3 regions of the Paenibacillus sp. EKM10P genome follow, and region 3 is predicted to be linked to each of the others. Evidence: riboswitches for the same ligand, from Rfam matches in the RefSeq annotation. Region 3 holds a riboswitch; each other region holds the start of a gene.
The links. A riboswitch is a leader RNA that binds a small molecule or an ion and turns the genes downstream of it on or off. The one in region 3 is predicted to bind thiamine pyrophosphate.

Region 1 (6,024 bases), on a different contig from region 3:
GGAACGTCTACGACATGCATCACTGAAGCAGGTCGTGCCGATAGCACATAAATGCGGTCGGAGAGCAACAGAGCTTCTTCAATGCTGTGGGTAATGAACAGCACAGAGCGGCGGTTCTTCTCCCACATCCGCAATAACCATTGCTGCATGTCTGCACGTGTCAGCGCATCGAGTGCGCTGAACGGCTCATCCAGCAGCATTAATTCCTGCGGGCTAAGCAGGGCGCGGAGAAAGGCCGCACGTTGCTGCATGCCACCAGATAGCGTATGCGGATACGCCTTTGCGAACTTGCCCAGCCCAACCTGCTCAAGCCATTGCAAGGCTTCTTTGCGCCGTTCACGTTCGCTGACGTATCGGGACTCTGCTGCTGCATCCTTTCGCGGTGCGTTTTCCTGCCCGAGCAGTATGTTGTCCAGCGTGGTGCGCCACGGGAAAAGGGCGGGCTGCTGCGGCATATAGCTAATATGACCGCGTTCACCAGTCACGTCCTGTCCATGCATACGAATACGTCCCTGCTGCGGCTTGAGCAGCCCGCCGATGATGTGAAACAGCGTACTTTTGCCACTGCCTGACGGACCAATGAGGGAGACAAATTCGCCTGGCTTAACGGTAAGGGATACATCCTGTAGTACAGGCAGTGAGCTTCGCTTTTCCCGGAAGGCGAGGCTGATCCCGTCCAATTCCAAAGCAGGAGGGGCAGGCGTCATTACCTGCAGTTCTCCGGCTTGTTGCTGTTCATCAGCGACGGGTGGTGATGTCAAGTCAGTCGGATGCAGACTCATATATGCCACGTCCTTTCATTGATGCTTTAATGCAATATGTGGATGTTATTCTTGATCAGGTTTCCAGCGAACCAACCATTTCTCCAGTAGTAAAATAACGACAAACATCAGCAAGCTGAGTGCAACAATAATACCGATAGCGGCAAAAATGAGATCCGTACGATAGGCAGACTTTTGCAGCAACATATAATATCCAATTCCTTCACTGGCCCCAATCCATTCGGCAATAATCGCGCCCATCACACTGTAGGTAGCAGCGATTTTAATGCCAGAGAAGACTTGTGGCAGGGAGTGTGGCAGCTCTAGTTTTAGAAAAATAGCCCTGCGGCTTGCACCCGACATCCGCATGTAGTTCATCATCATACGGTCTGTCCGTGTCAGCCCGTCCATGGCTGCTACAGCCACGGGAAAAAAGCATACTAATGTAATGACCATAAGCTTGGGCAGCACGCCAAAACCGAACCATACCATGAGCAACGGACCGAGGGCGATAATCGGAATGTTTTGGCTAAGGATCAAGAGCGGGTATAGAGCAGATTTGAGAAAAGGAATCGTATGAAGAACGATGGCGATCAGCAGTCCCGTTGCTGTCCCTATAGCAAATCCCGCAAGCGTCAGGCGAACCGTAGCCCATGTATGGGTGCCAAGCAACGCCGATTGCGCCATGCCCTCTTGTACGATTAGGGATGGAGCTGGCAGCAGCCAGGATTCAATATGTAAATAGTAAACCGCTCCCTGCCAAGCCGCTAAAAAGAAGAGGACCGCCACAAGGGGCGGCCATACGCTTTTCCACCAGGATGCGTTCTTGCCTTTCGGATTCATGGGCGATACTTCTCGGTCAGCTTGTTCATGCTGATGCCCTGTGGGTTATGTGCAATTTTGATCTGTGAAATGACGCTGGGACTGCCAGCTTCCGTCAAGGCCTCATGCATGTCTTTGACGACTTTCAGCAATTCGTCCAATTCGCCCTCCATTGTAGTGTCCAATGGATTCACCTGATGTTTGACACCGGAACGCTGGATGACCTCAATCGCCTTGTCTACATATGGATAAGAGTCTTCGTTATTAGGAGTTTTAGGGATTACTTGAATGCTGAGCAGTGTATTAGCCATGTGAATTTCACCTGTCCTTTTTTGTTCAAATTATTAGGAAAATAAATTGGTTTAAGGCGGGGAGACCGCTTCGCTTCTCCAGATTCAAATGAACCGCTCCGCTACCAACCGCCTTAAAAGCACTTTAGTTTTTTGATAGGTTGTGTGGCATTTTTACACACAAAGCGCGTATTTGCGCTTCGTTCACTTCTCTAGTCCAGTCTTATTTAGCGTTTTAACAAAATGATCAACGCTTGGGCAAGAAGTCGTTTGTGAAGGCCTTATCGACTTCCAAAGGTTTGCTGAGCAGCTTGCGTTCATACATCCAATCCGAGTAGTTTTGCCATACCTCTGCTTTTTGTAAACCCCATTGCGTGGCATCGTCCTGATAACGCGGGCTTAGCCATTTTTGGCTAGCAAGTACCAGTTTTTTGTCCAGCTCTGGCACAGCTTTAGTTAAGATATTCGCCGCTTCTTCTGGATGGGCGATAGTGTATTCATAGCCTTGTGCAGTAGCGTCCATGAACGCTTTGACTAGGTCAGGATCGTTTTTTATCGTCTGTTCATTGCTCACAATTACAGGTGTATAGTAATCGAGACTTTTGGAATAATCTTTTACATACAGCATATCCAAGGGCTCGCCTCGAAGCTCGGCCTCAATCCCGGTCCATGCGTAGAAAATCCAGGCAAAGTCAATATCCCGCTTCACGGCTGTAAAATAGTCTGCATTGCCCATATTGACGATTTTCACTTTGCTCACATCACCTTGGTCTGAATCCATGATGGATTTCATGACCGCTTCTTCTACAGGAGAACCCCAGCCGCCGTAGCTTTTACCCTCGAAGTCTTTCGGGCTTTTAATTTCGCGGTCTACCGGGGCTGCGAAGCCAGAGGTGTTATGCTGAATCACCGCAGCGATGGATACGAGCGGTACGCCTTGGATACGAGCCTGAGTGACGCCTTCTTGATAGCTGATACCAAAAGGTGCAGCATTCGAAGCAACCATTTGGTCGGCTCCGCCTGAACCTGGTTGAACAATTTGGACATTCAAGCCTGCTTTTTCGTAAAATCCTTTGTCCTTGGCGACATAGAGTCCCGTGTGATTCGTATTGGGTGTCCAGTCGAGCACGACTTTAACATCTTTGAGCCCCTTTGCCGAGGTAGACGTTGAAGTGTCGGCAGCAGGAACCTCCTTTTGAGATGTAGGGGGATTGCCGCCGCAAGCGGTCAGAGTCATAGCCATGAGCCACAGACTGATCAGACCCAGGCTTAACATTTTCATGCGCTTCATCGTTGTGTTCTCTCCTTTTTAATTACCCGTTATCCGTCCAATCAGACAGTTTATATTCCCCATTTTCACAAAAATCACATCTGCCGGAAGCAATCTTTCCAACAACTTTATCTTCAACAAAAAAAGCGTCCCGAGATTCCGGGACGCTTGCGCTTGTATATACCAAAGTAAGGGATGTCCTGTTTTAATAAAAGGCACATCTTGCTTAAGCATTCCTACGCTGGCATTACCCAGATCAGGTTGTAAGGGTCAGTGTCTTGGGACACACTCTCAGCCGGCCGATTCCAGCACCCCTGGCATTGTATGGTTTAATGGGTTCGTTTATTCGGGTTTACTACGACGATTATATGCCTTGAAAGCAGGTCTGTCCAGCCTTGAGGGAGTGCTCACGGTTCATTTGTCGAACGACAGGGTACACTTTTACTGTGAGCTTTGATCTGAAAATGGACATGAATCATTCAGATCTGTTTCGGTCATGTTATTTTCAGAACAGCTACACTGTATGTTTAGGAGAGCTGGTGCCAAGTGGCATAGCCCTATAGAATTCTAATTCGTAAAAAGGAGTTGTTGTACTGTGGGTAAAACGGAGACACTGGATCGCAGTCAGCTGGAACAAGCCATTGTGAAGGCTTTGGATAACAACAAATTTTGCTCGTTAGGTACGGTTGAGGGCGGAAAACCGAAAGTACGCTATATGGCCCTTTTTAACGATGGAATGAACATTCATCTGGCGACGGATCGCAAAACACATAAAGTGGATGAGCTAAAGGACAATCCGAATGCTTATCTGCTGCTGGGCTATGAAGTGGGTGGCACGAAGGAAGTCTTGGAAGTGGAGGCTACCGTCCAGATTACAGCTGATGAGGGGTTACGCAAACAAGTGTGGAATGATTCTCTGAAAAAATGGTTTTCCGGACCAGATGATCCCGATTATGTCATCTTAGACGTCAATCCGACTCGTATTGAGTACGTGAGTCAACAAACGGAGCGCCAGGTGTGGACGAAATAGAAACAATATAAACGGACAAGCCAGTAAATTTCCAACTTTTTCAGGAGATTTATTGGCTTTTTTTTATACGCAAAATAATTATTTTTTCATAAATATTTTAAGCAAATGACTACTCTTTTGTCTGGCGTTGGATTAAAATAGGAATGGTGGGTTCAAAGCTTACATATATGTGCAAAAGTATGTATATGAGGCATACACCTTAATGAGGAGGGGTATATTTTGTTATTTCGTAAAAATTGGTTTAAAGGGTTTACAGCAGCAGTTGTAGCTTGTAGCCTACTGGTGTTTTCAGCCGCTCCATCCTGGGCAGCTAGCAATTCTCGCGATAGCGCTACGGTGAATTTGCGGATCATGGAGACAACGGATATTCATGGAGCGCTCATGAATTATGATTATTATTCGGACAAAGAAACCAACGAATATGGCTTGATTAGGACAGCAAGCTTGATCCAACAAGCGCGTAGTGAAACAAGAAACAGCATGCTGTTCGATAACGGTGATTTGCTGCAGGGCAATCCATTAGACGATTATATGGCCCGCAACAAAACCTTTGAGAAAGAAGGCGGTGTTCATCCGGTCTATAAGATGATGAACTTGATGGGCTATGATGCGGCTACTGTCGGCAACCACGAATTTAACTACGGTCTCGACTTTCTGGACAAATCGCTCAAGGGTGCTGATTTTCCTTACGTAAATGCGAACGTTTATGTTGATAAAGGGGGTCAAGCTACTAAAAATTATTTTACCCCTTATCAGATTCTTGATAAAACAGTAACAGATGAGAAAGGCGAAGAGCATACACTCAGAGTGGGTGTCATCGGTCTAGTAACACCTCAAATTATGCAGTGGGATGAAGCTAATTTGAAGGATAAGGTCGTTACAAAGGATATCGTGGAAACAGCCAAAAAGTTTATTCCACAAATGAAAACAGAAGGTGCTGACATTATTGTTGTGCTTGCACATACAGGCTATGAGGATGTGCCGCAAACACCAATGATGGAGAATGCCGTTAAGTATTTGAGCCAGGTGGACGGAATTAACGCGATTCTGTTTGGGCATGCTCATAAATCTTTCCCTGGCCCTGATTTTAAAGATATGAAGGGTGTAGATCTGGATAGAGGAACCATTAATGGCGTGCCGGCCGTGGAAGCTTCTTCATGGGGTAAGGATCTGGGGATTATTGACCTGAGCCTAGAAAAGAAGAAAGACGAGTGGAACGTAATCAACTCTCAGTCTCAAGTGCGTCCAGTTGTGAGTACTACCAATCAGTCTGTGCAGTTTACTCCTGAATTTAAACTGATTGATGCGATCAAAGAAGAGCATCAAGGAACGCTGGATTATGTTCGTCAACCTGTCGGAACAACGACTGCACCGATTACCAGCTATTTTGCATTAGTACAGGATGACCCGTCCATTCAAATTGTGACAAATGCACAGAAATGGTATGTTCAAAACCATCTTAAAGGAACCGAATATGAAAATCTCCCCGTATTATCGGCAGGCGCTCCATTCAAAGCCGGTGGTCGCAACGGTGCCGAGTATTATACCAACATTCCTGAAGGTACAATAGCGATTAAAAACGTGTCCGATCTGTATGTGTACCCGAACACGGTTCATGCTGTAGAAGTTACTGGTGCTGAAATTCAGGAGTGGCTAGAGTGGTCTGCGGGTCAGTTCAACCGCATTGATCCTAGCAAAACAGAGGAACAATCATTGATCAACAAAGATTTTCCAACCTACAATTTTGATGTGATTGACGGTGTGAATTACCAGATTGATGTAACTCAGCCTGCACGATATGATGCCAAGGGAGCTATTATTGATTCTTCAGCCCATCGTATCAAGGATCTG
Region 2 (6,024 bases), on a different contig from region 3:
AAAGAAGATGATACCAATTGGAAGTATGTGTTATTAAATGTAACTTTAAGTAATAACGTCTTTTGAAGTGAAGGACAAAAACGCTTGTGAATATTTTTGTCTTGGCCTCAATTAGGCTTTTGCCTATTGTCAAAGGTTTTTTAGTCCTTTATATAGGCAGCCGCATATGATAAGTAAACACTGAATCAAATAAAGGAGAATGAGTATGTACCATAAATCATGCCATCACTTTCCATGGCATATTCCTATGTATAACAGCTGTAATTACAATTATCGGAGTTATGATCCTCAATACTACAATTGGTATAATAACGACAGTAATCTCTATGAAAAGATAATATTAAGAGATTATGGACAAAGTCCATTTGTAGTGAATATGGACCAGGCTGCAAAACAAAACAAAAATTATCGTACCGCTATATGGACAGGAAAACATTTACAAGTGACTCTAATGAGCATTAATGTTGGCGATGATATCGGTTTAGAAGCTCATCCAACAACTGATCAATTCATACGTATTGAAGAAGGTCAGGGACTTGTTCAAATGGGGGATAGGAAAGACCAATTAGATTTTCAAGTGATGGCCTATGATGGCTATGCAATTATGATACCTGCTGGAAAATGGCACAATGTAATTAATACAGGAAATATGCCCCTTAAGATATACGTTATCTATGCACCGCCTGAGCATCCATTTGGAACAGTTCATGAATCAAAAGAAATTGCCATGTCTGCTGAAAGATAAATAAATCCAATTATATTTTATTTCTTCCCGGTCCGGAACCCAGGCCGGGATAATTACATTTTCTCCATTTTATTATTCCTTCGATACTCATGAGGACTGTCTACATAGAGTTCTGTTTTTTAATTGTTATTAGAACTTATCAATTATTAAGGTATTCATTATTTGGAATTGTAAGCTTATGTATACTTACTTCAACGCTGTTCCAACATTTTAGAACTAAGCTTGAAGCTTAAATTGCCAAAAGAAGCAAAGAAACTCCTTATGTACCTACCGAAGAGGAGCTTAAGCGCTAATTCTATATGATTTAGCAAGCGAAAAACCTTCAAGACATATTGATTGTCAATACGTTGCTATTTACCGACTTTTGGGAAGCGAGTTGACCAATATCAAGTTGGCCAATATCAATTTCTACTACTTTCAAATCCGGTTTAATAAGGGTAAGGAGGGCAAGAAAAATAAGCCATGTCCTTAGTGTATATTTTCATTAAAATGTTGGTGGAACCCTTGACTAACATTAGCTGGCTTTCTTTTTTTAGGCCTATCCATCTGAAAACCTTAAAATTCGCTGTTTTCAATGTTCCGATAAGGGTGCCGAATGTGCTACAATAAAGCTTTGAAAGAAACGAAAGATTGATGAAATAAGAACACTCGGCAGTGCCGATGACAATAAGGAGCCAAAAACAGCTTATGAGTTTATTGACTGTAGAAAATGTATCCCACAACTTTGGGGACCGTGCATTATTTAAAAATGTTTCCTTTCGATTACTTGCGGGGGAACGTGTAGGATTGGTAGGAGCTAATGGTGTTGGTAAATCGACACTCATGAACATTCTGACTGGAAAATTGCTTAAAGATGAAGGCAAAGTGGAATGGACTCCACGTGTACGTTATGGCTATCTGGATCAGCACACCAAGCTGACGCCGGGCAAAACAGTACGTGATGTATTAAAAGACGCTTTTCTTCCTTTGTTGGAACTAGAAAAGGAAATGATGCAAATTACAGACAAAATGGGAGAGGCTTCTCCCGAAGAGTTGGAAGTTTTGCTGGAACAGATGGGAGAAATTCAAGAGCAATTGGATATGGGGGATTTTTACCTCATTGATGTGAAGGTTGAAGAAATGGCGAATGGATTAGGTCTCTCTGCCATCGGACTGGATCGGGATGTAGCAGCACTTAGTGGTGGGCAACGGACAAAGGTGCTTCTTGCTAAGTTGCTGTTGGAAAAGCCAAATGTATTGCTGCTGGATGAGCCTACCAACTATTTGGATGTGGAGCATATTGAATGGCTTACGCGATATTTGAAGGATTATCCCTATGCCTTTATCCTCATCTCACATGATACTGAATTTATGAACCAAGTCGTTAATGTAATCTACCATCTTGAATTTGCTAAGATGACCCGCTATTCAGCTAACTATGAAAAGTTTCTTGAAATGGCGGATCTGAACAAAGCACAGCATATTGATGCATATGAGAAGCAGCAGGAATATATTAAGAAACAGGAAGATTTTATTCAGCGCAATAAAGCGCGCGCATCTACATCAGGCCGTGCAAAAAGCCGTGAAAAGCAGCTTGATCGGATCGAACGTATTGATAAGCCTGAAGAAGCTGCAAAGCCAACCTTTCAGTTCAAAGAAGCCCGTGCGAGCGGGAAAACGGTTTTTGAGGGTATTGATTTTGAAATTGGCTACACTCATGCCCTTTTGCCTAAAATGTCCATGACGATCGAACGTGGCGAAAAGATCGCAATTGTTGGCTGCAATGGTGTTGGTAAGTCTACGTTGCTCAAAACCATTCTCGGGAAAATACCTCCAATCAGCGGAAAAACCTATCAAGGGGATTTCTTGCAGCCTGCTTATTTTGAACAGGAAGTAAAGGCGGAGAAAATTACACCGATTGACGATGTATGGAATGAATTTCCGCATTTGAATCAGCATGAAGTACGAGCGCATTTGGCGCGCTGTGGTTTGAAGAATGAGCATATCACCCGGCCTTTGTCTGCGCTTAGTGGTGGAGAACAGGCTAAAGTTCGCCTTTGTAAACTGTTAATGCGTGAGAGCAACTGGGTACTGTTTGATGAGCCTACCAACCACTTGGATGTCAAAGCAAAGGATGAACTCAAACGCGCTTTGAAGGAATACAAAGGGACCGTATTGCTTGTATCCCACGAACCGGACTTTTACGAGGATTGGGTAACCAAAACGTGGAATGTAGAAGAGTGGTCTAGTAAAGTTAACTAAAATCCAGTTCTGACAGATTTCACACAAGGTGGGGTTTGCAGAATTAGGAAAATATGCTAAGCTATCTTTAGCTGATACAATAAAATAGTCACACTAGGGGAGCCGCCCATGCGGCTGAGACGAAATAAATGGATTTCGGACCCTTTGTACCTGATCTGGGTTATGCCAGCGTAGGGAAGTGAGTACTGTACAAACAAGGTAGTAGCTCTTTACTTTTGTTTGCGCAGGGAACGATATACGTTTACGGATATAATAGTCCGTTCGATTTTGAACGTTTGTCAAGCCACTTCCTTTGGGAAGTGGCTTTTTGCGTTTCGTTCATCTTCATTTGTTCGAGCTTCCGTAGACGGATTTACATATGATCTCCTTTCATTATTGCTGGTACATGTGGCTGGCTCCGTATGATATTACCCAATAGGGAGCTGCAACAATATAGTTCAGCTTATACGATTATTTTATATTTTTTAGTCCAAGTGAGGTGAAAATGAGATCGAATTACACGTAATTACGATGGAAAGTGTCTCCTGTGTGGATGTACCCAAAGTGGCTGCCGCTATTTGTCCTTATATTCATTATGTACACGCACGTTCGAAACAGAAGGGTGCCTCTGCTTTGCTTTCTTTGACTCGTAGCATGATCGAGCAGGAAGTTCCTTTGCAGCAAATTGTAGTAAATGACCGTATGGACGTAGCTTTACTTACCTTGGCAAGAGCTGTCCAGCTACCAGCTAATGGGTTATCTGTGATGGATGCGAAAAGTCTGCTTCCAGTGGGTACACGCTGTGGAGTGTCTGTACATTCCTTGGAGGAGGTGCAGACCGCTGAGCAGGGGGGAGCAGACTATGTACTATTTGGTCATGTATATGAGACCTATTGTAAGGCCGGTCTTGTACCGCGGGGTGTAGCACAGCTTGAACGCATTTGCAGATTGTCGGCCATTCCGGTGATAGCGCTGGGAGGCATACAACCTCATCATGTTCCAGAGCTCTATCATGCCGGAGCAAGCGGAATTGCGGTGATGTCTGGTATATGGGAAGCAGAGTCACCCGTTGCAGCAGCGATGGAATATAGGCGAATGGTAAATCTTGTAGTTCGCGACCTGTAGCAAGAAAACGAGACGAAGGGAAAGCAGAATGCTCACCGGAGAGGAGACACGGAACATATGTCAAAGACACATACAGAGAAAAAAGCAATAGGACACGCAGAATGCTTGGTCATAGGCGGAGGTGTGATCGGCAGTGCCATTGCTTATCATGTGGCTAAGGAGGGACGAAGTACAATTATGCTGGAACGATGGATCCCCGGTGAGGGAGCATCAGGAGCAGCGGCGGGAATGCTGGCAGCGGAAAGCGAAGAGTTCTCAGACCTTGAGCTGGCGCGATTTGCTCGCGCAAGTCGAGATGCATTCCCTGACCTTGTCTGTGATTTGGAGCGTTTATCGGGTATTTCAGTTGATTTTCGTACAGAAGGTTTTGTGACCCCTTTTCGTTCAGAAGCAGAGGGCCAAAGGCGCTGGAATGCTGCGAATATCCGAGAGGATGATAGCCCTATTTGGTGGGATGCCAGGGAATTGGCTCGACGGATTCCGGGCTTGGCAGATCAAGTAATTGGGGCTATATACCGATCAAAGGAGACACAAGTGGCCCCTGTTCAGCTTTGCCGTGCTTATGCAGGGGCAGCTGCGGTGCTGGGAGCAACAATATGGTCTGGAACTCATGCTGAGGAACTGATCATACAGGACGGCCGAGTTTGCGGTGTGCGAACGGATAGTGGATTTTTTTCCTGCGATCAGGTCGTGATTGCCGCAGGCTTGGACAGCTTGAAATTGCTAGAACAAATTGGATTTGATTATCCTCTTTATCCAGTCAAGGGTGAAGTGGTATCAGTCTCCTTGAAGGACCATCCGTTGGATTATACCATTTATGCCGATGATGTTTACCTCGTGCCTAAACAGAATAACGAGCTTTGGATTGGGGCTACGAGTCTTCCACATCAATATGACAAAGAGGTGACCGTAGGAGGCTTAAAAGGACTGTTAGTACGTGCATCTGCCTGGTTGCCGCGTGTACAAGAAGCTTCTTTTATACGTGCTTGGGCGGGCTTACGTCCACAGGCAGCTGCGGAGCGTCCTTTCATTGGCCCTGTTCCTGGAGTAGAGGGCGTCTATGCTGCAGTCGGGCATTATCGTAACGGTGTCTTGCTTAGTGATGCGACTGGGCGAGCGATGGCAGCTATGCTTAAAGGGGCTGATGCGGCTGGACTTGGAATAAGCAAATTTTCTTCTGAACTCCTCAAGGAGGAAAGCTTATGAAGCTGATCATTAACGGACAGAGCATGACCATTTCTAATCGAATCACTCATGTGGATCAATTGCTGCATGAACTTGATTTAAAGGTGAAAACCGTAGTGGTAGAGCTGAATCGGCATATATTGACCCGTGAAGATCATCATGAGACGGTACTTAAGGATGGAGATTGCCTAGAAATCGTACATTTTGTAGGAGGCGGTTGATCATGTTAACCATTGGAAAAGCATCATTTACCTCAAGGTTGTTGCTGGGAACAGGGAAATTTTCGGATCTGGATATCCAATCCCAGGCTGTAGAGGCTGCTGAGACGGAAATATTAACGTTCGCTGTGCGCAGACTGAATTTGGAGGAACGGGATAAGCAACATTTTCTTGATACGCTAGATTTGAGCCGGTATACACTTCTTCCCAACACAGCAGGAGCAACAACAGCAGAAGAGGCAATCCGTATTGCCAAGTTGGCAAAAGCCTCTGGCTTGTGCGACATGATTAAGGTGGAAGTCATTGGGGATAGCAAAACGCTGTTGCCTGACCCTTTTGAAACGTTGAAGGCTAGTGAAAAACTGCTAGAGGAAGGCTTTGTCGTACTGCCCTACATATCGGATGATGTGATACTAGCAAAGAGGCTGCAAGAGCTTGGAGTACATGCCATTATGCCTGGTGCCTCACCGATTGGTACAGGACATGGTTTGCTCAATCCGTTTTCATTAGAGTTAATTATTGAGCAAGCAG
Region 3 (6,024 bases):
AATGGTTATTATTTACCTTCTGGCCGAAAACCAAGTGGTTCGCTTTAATGATCTGAAAAGACAAATCGGAGCTATTACTTATAAAACATTGAGTTCACAGCTAAAAGAATTGGAAGCGGATGGTCTGGTGAATCGGAAAGAGTACCCCCAAGTTCCACCTAAAGTTGAGTACAGTCTTACAGAAAAAGCGGAAACACTATTGCCTGTTTTGGAAGGGTTATGTGAATGGGGAACCAAAAATCAATATAATTAAGTTTCGTTTTTTAATTGCTTTCGAATGCTATACGAATATTAGAAAAGACGATTGACATATATTTATAGTTAATCAGGTATTCTACAAGCTCAAGTGTACTGGGGATAGGAAGCTTAAAAATCAGTATCTTTTGGGGGGGATATTTTTGACTATGGCAATTATTTTATTTGTAGCGAATATTCTACTTATTCTTGTTTCAATCGTTGGTATTGTTCTGTTCATGGGGATATTGTACAGGGGGTACATTTTGCTAGGATTACTTATTGCTGAGAAAAAGAACACAAGAAATCAAGCTGTAAAAGATTAATTTTATGACAACACAGAGCCTCATTTCTACTTTATTAGTGGAAATGAGGCTCTTGCGTAAACAATAAAAGTGACATAATGGGGTGAAGGAAGGGACATAGCATTTTATAGCTTTTGGGACATCCCCGGATGTTTGATGCTTAGCACTACCTTTTTCTTTAGTTCCTCTGCAGCAGCTCGAATCTGTTTTGCCTGCGTCACAGCCGAAATCACCGCTACACCATCGGCACCCGCACTTACCACTTCCTCCACACGGTCTATCGTAATGCCACCGATCCCGACGATGGGCAGATCAATTCCCGCTTTGCGCATCTCATGCAAAATGGCTGGACCCTGCACCGCATGAGCATCATCCTTTGAGATGGTGGGATAGATGGGGCCGACGCCGAGGTAGTCCGCACCTTGCAGAATGGCTCGACGAGCTTCCTCAATCGTATGGGCGGAGACGCCAAGGATTCGGTTTCCGATCCGCGTACGCACAGAATCAGCCGATTCATCGTCCTGACCGATGTGAACACCGTCGGCGTTGAGCTCAAGAGCCAGCTCCACATCGTCATTGACGATAAAGGGGATACCAGCGTGGTGGCACAGATCTTGTAGCTGACGCGCAAGTTCAAACATAGGCACCCCTGTTAACGCGCTACGGCCCTTTTCCCGGAACTGGATCATGGTTGTGCCGCCAGCAAGAGCCTCCTGCACGACCCGATTTGGTTCCGCGAGGCAGTTCACGCTTCCAACAACCAGATACATCTGTAAATGCCGGCGCATGATCTCAGGTAATATTCGACCGCTCATTGGAGTATCTCCTGACGACGGCGGTAGGCCCAATGATTGGTTGGACCGTGTCCCTGGCCCAAATACAATGTATCTTCAATCGCCGCCTGAATGAAGGCTCTTCCATTCAAAATAGCTTCCGGTACAGACACGCCTTTCCCTAATTCAGCGGTAATCGCTGCTGAGAACGTACATCCTGTTCCGTGTGTGTGGACAGTTCGCACCCGCTTGCCGCCCAGCTCTGTAAAGGCAGTTCCGTCAAATAGCAGGTCAATGACCTGACCGCTGTTTTCGCTCTCCTCATCGTGGCCGCCCTTGATCACAACGAATTTGGGACCCCGGCTACTAATATGTCTCGCAGCTTCCCGGCGTCCTTCCATCGTACGAATGCTTATCCCGGTTAAGGCCTCCGCTTCCGGGATATTTGGTGTGACGACCAGTGCCAAGGGGAGCAGGTCGTCGTTCAAAGCTTGCACCGCTTCTGGTTGCAGCAGCTTTGCACCCCCTTTGGCAATCATTACAGGATCGACGACAACCTTTTCCCAGCCGAACTTTCGGATCTGCTCGGCCACAAGACGGATGATGCCTGCATCAAACAGCATGCCAGTCTTTAGGGCGTCGACTCCAAGATCTGATCCTACAGCTTCGATCTGTTGCGCTGTTGCTTCCTGTGGCAGCGGATATACACCGTGAACTCCCAAAGTATTTTGTACCGTTATGGCCGTAATAGCTGACATGCCGTATACGCCAAGCTCCTGAAAGGTTTTGAGATCGGCTTGAATTCCAGCCCCGCCGCCACTGTCTGAACCGGCAATCGTCAGCGCTCTCGGTACATGCACGTCTCTCATCGCGCACCACCTGTTGTAGTTGTTCCAGCTTCACGGATCGTGACATGCCCCTCTAGCGAACCAGTATGTAGTTTGGCAAGCTCGTCGAGAAAGGCAATCTGGAAGCTGCCCGGTCCCAGCTTTGCGGTATGCGCTGCGGCTCGAGAAGCTGCTGCACTGTAAAATGCTAAACCTGCTGTGCCTGCGAGCAGCAGGTTGGGTTCAACTGCTGCAAAGGCACCCAACACAGAGGTCAGCAGGCAGCCTGTTCCGGTTACCTTCGTAAGCAGCGCGTCTCCGCCACTAATCAATCGTACTTCAACCCCATCGGTGATGACGTCCTCTTTTCCAGTGATGACAACCATGGTATGGAGCGTTTGCGCAGCCCGAACTGCCAGATCGACATTACTGCTGTCAGCACTGTCGCCTGCATCTACCCCTTTAATTTCTCGGGCTTCTCCGATCAGATGAGCGACTTCGGCTGCATTGCCTCGTACTAGTGAGATGTTAACCTCGTTTAGGATTCGCAGTGCTGACTCGGTTCTAAAACTAGTTGCTCCCGCACCGACTGGATCTAACAGAACTGGAATACCGTGAGCATTCGCCGATTGTCCAGCAAGGATCATGGCATCCACTAGCTCACGGTTTAGCGTACCGATATTTAACACGACGGCGCCCGCTATTTTGGCCATATCTGCTACTTCCTCCGGTGCATAAGCCATCACCGGGGAAGCCCCTAGTGCATATAGGCCGTTGGCTGTAAAGTTGGTGACCACCACATTGGTTATATTATGAACGAGGGGGTTGCTGTTTTGTACCTTTGTCAGGAGCGCCGAATAACTTTGTTCCCATATATTCATCATGTTTATCCTCTCTCATCTATACTGATTATTCCAAGACCGTAGCGCGCATCTGGACGGGCCATTGTTCCTGCTTATAAGCCATATCCCAGAACATATATTCCAGCTGGCAGCTTAGCATAAAATGCTCAATCATCCGCTCTCGCTCGGCAGCCGTGGCGACTTTCGCCCAAGCATCCACACGCTCTCGATATTTGAAGGTTACATCTTCAATTTGGTTGCCATAGAAGCAAATCCACTCATAGAACGGATGAGACTCGTCCGGTCTTACCTCATCCATTAGCCTGCGTCCAATTTCAAGATATGTCCATGGACATGGTAGCAGCACGGCCATGATTTCCCCAAGACTACCCTCATGTGCGACGGTCAGCATATGGCGGATATAATGATGAGCGGACGGAGCGAGTGGATATCCCTGCATCTCTTCATAGGTGACACCTGCGATAGCACAAAAATTTTGATGCGGATGAACCTCGCTGTTGAGAATAAAAGAGATCTGTTCGTTAAATACAGCCATATCCTCCCGGCTCGTGCTTTTGGAGATCGCGATGCCGTAAATCCGCATGTAGGCGTTCAAATATTCAAAGTCTTGTTTTACATAGTGAATCAGCTGTTCCCTTGTTAAATTTCCTTCAGCAATACCTCTCACAAAGGGATGCTCATAAATGGCTTGAAAAATGCCATCCGCCTGCTGACGGAGCTCTTGCGAAAAACTCATTTCCCCACCTCCAACAAAAATGGAGAATAAGAAGTCCCGTAAGATACAACTCTCGGAACAATGCCAAAAAGCCGCCCCGAAAACTGGAGCGGCTTCAACATAGGTTCAATGCGCAAAAACGCCTGAAACCATATATAGAAGGCTCCACTTTCCTACGCTAGTACGAACTAGATCAGGTTCAAAGGGTCCAAGATTCATTCTTGTCTCAGCCATAATGGCTCCCCTAGTGGACTTTCCTATTCTTTTGACTAATACTGTACATTCGTTCCTATGTTATGTCAAACTGCTTATGCCTAGTGAAGGATTAGTGAGGGTGTTGGATTACACTTTCCACGGCTTTGACCCTCACATATTCCGGTTTCCACATTGCATCCCGAATGGCTTGCTCAATATCTGGAAGGTGTGCCTGAGCTACCTGATCCTGAATTGCGGCCTTTGCTACCGCAACCGCAACCGCAAACGAAACATCACGTAATTTTCGAATATGGGGCAGCAGTGCGCCGCCAAGTTCATTCGAATCTACGGCGTTGGCAACGGCATCAGCTGCTGCGGTAAACATGGAAGGAGTGATTCGTTTGGCCTTGACCACAATTGCGCCTAGACCCAGTCCCGGGAAAACAAAGGCATTGTTCGCCTGTCCAATTTCAAATTTCGTACCGTTATAGCTGACGGGCTCAAAGGGACTTCCCGTAGCAATCAATGCTTTGCCATCAGTCCATCGTATCAAATCCTCGGGTACCGCTTCAGCCAGATTGGTAGGATTGGACATGGGCATAATGATCGGGCGTTCCACATGCTTTGCCATTTCCTTGATAATCTCTTCAGAAAAGGCACCCGCTACACCGGAAGTCCCAATTAAGATTGTAGGTTTTACCTGACGGATGACCTCCAGCAACGGTATTTTGCCGTCTTCCGATCGGGCCCATGAGCTGATTTCTTCCTTTTTACGCACATATGGTTTCTGATAATCGAGTACATCTTCCATATCGTCCGTTAATAGCCCACGATAATCAAAGGCCCAAAACGACCTGAAAGAATCTTCTGCAGGAAGCCCGTCCTCGATCATAGCGCTCCGTATTTGGTCGGCGTTACCGATTCCTGCTGCCCCTGGACCAAAGACAAGTATTTTTTGTTCACGTAGCGGAATTTTGGTGACACCTACCGCCGAAACAATCGCAGCTAATGTGACTGCTCCTGTGCCCTGGATGTCATCATTGAAGGTGAGAATGTTTTGACCGTATTTCCCTATTATGTGGCGTGCGTTCACGCTCCCCACATCCTCCCAATGCAAAAGCGCCTTCGGGAATTGTGTTAACGTTTTGCTGATAAAGGTATCAATAAATTGATGATAGGCTTCTCCGCGAACTCGTTTATGGCGGTTTCCGATGTATAGCGGATCATTCAGCAGCTTCTCGTTATTCGTGCCGACATCCAGTACAATGGGCAGCACCCGCCCGGGATGAATACCTGCCGCAGCTGTATATACAGCAAGTTTGCCAATAGCAATGTTAATTCCCCCGACACCCCAGTCACCAATTCCCAAAATACTTTCTGAATCCGTGACCACGATCAGGTCAACATCCTCACTACGTAAGCCGGAATTATAGAACGCCTGTCCGATACCGTTCGGATTATCTATCGATAAATATACGCCCCCGGGACGGTTGTACTCATGGCTGTATTCTTGAATGGCGGTTCCTACAGTCGGTGTGTAGACTACGGGCAGCATTTCACTCAAATGGTCGGTTAGCAGCCGATAGTAAAGCACGACATTCCGGTTATGAAGGTCGTTAAGTGAAGCATTTTTACGCAGCATGGTGGGTTGTGCCAGGAATTGCTGATATGCCCGAACGCTCTGTTTTTCCAATGAAAGGACAGTGGGAGGAAGAATTCCTTCCAAGCCCAGTTCTTTGCGTTCTTCTTCTGTAAATGCCACCCCTTTGTTCAAAAGAGGGTTTGCTAGGACGTCCTTTCCTCGTAAGGGAGTAGATAATGACCCATCACGATTGACATGAAATGCTTCCATAAAAATACCTTCTTTCCCTATATTTTGATAATTATTCATGATGAAAATGACATGTTGTCCATAGTATGGACGTACAAATTGGTTTTATTCGCCTATCAATCTATGACAAAATGACCATATGTGTATCTTTTTATTAATCCTATAGAACTAATTTTGTTTTCGGATTCACCTTGTAATTCGTATAGTAATAGTCCTAATGAATCGGGTCTAAATGCTCTGTTTTATCAAATATGAAAATTAGTTTTTCTTCTCTTGAATGC

Region 1: it holds a riboswitch for thiamine pyrophosphate, as region 3 does, so the genes downstream of both, HFE01_RS24205 (ABC transporter substrate-binding protein) here and tenA (thiaminase II) in region 3, are expected to answer to the same signal.
Region 2: it holds a riboswitch for thiamine pyrophosphate, as region 3 does, so the genes downstream of both, HFE01_RS05980 (thiamine phosphate synthase) here and tenA (thiaminase II) in region 3, are expected to answer to the same signal.

Annotation. Positions count from the first base shown of each region.
Region 1 is NZ_JAALET010000017.1:53,192-59,215, forward strand. It holds gene HFE01_RS24190 (ABC transporter ATP-binding protein) at 1-782, opposite strand, end outside; gene HFE01_RS24195 (ABC transporter permease) at 828-1,604, opposite strand; gene HFE01_RS24200 (MTH1187 family thiamine-binding protein) at 1,601-1,894, opposite strand; gene HFE01_RS24205 (ABC transporter substrate-binding protein) at 2,121-3,164, opposite strand; TPP riboswitch at 3,360-3,469, opposite strand; gene HFE01_RS24210 (pyridoxamine 5'-phosphate oxidase family protein) at 3,739-4,173, shown strand; gene HFE01_RS24215 (bifunctional 2',3'-cyclic-nucleotide 2'-phosphodiesterase/3'-nucleotidase) at 4,393-6,024, shown strand, end outside.
Region 2 is NZ_JAALET010000002.1:221,188-227,211, reverse strand. It holds gene HFE01_RS05990 (cupin domain-containing protein) at 206-745, shown strand; gene HFE01_RS05985 (ABC-F family ATP-binding cassette domain-containing protein) at 1,433-2,986, shown strand; TPP riboswitch at 3,072-3,180, shown strand; gene HFE01_RS05980 (thiamine phosphate synthase) at 3,497-4,090, shown strand; gene thiO (glycine oxidase ThiO) at 4,148-5,296, shown strand; gene thiS (sulfur carrier protein ThiS) at 5,293-5,496, shown strand; gene HFE01_RS05965 (thiazole synthase) at 5,499-6,024, shown strand, end outside.
Region 3 is NZ_JAALET010000012.1:99,229-105,252, reverse strand. It holds gene HFE01_RS21700 (winged helix-turn-helix transcriptional regulator) at 1-253, shown strand, start outside; gene thiE (thiamine phosphate synthase) at 665-1,354, opposite strand; gene thiD (bifunctional hydroxymethylpyrimidine kinase/phosphomethylpyrimidine kinase) at 1,351-2,181, opposite strand; gene thiM (hydroxyethylthiazole kinase) at 2,178-3,023, opposite strand; gene tenA (thiaminase II) at 3,049-3,738, opposite strand; TPP riboswitch at 3,871-3,973, opposite strand; gene HFE01_RS21675 (NAD-dependent malic enzyme) at 4,043-5,764, opposite strand.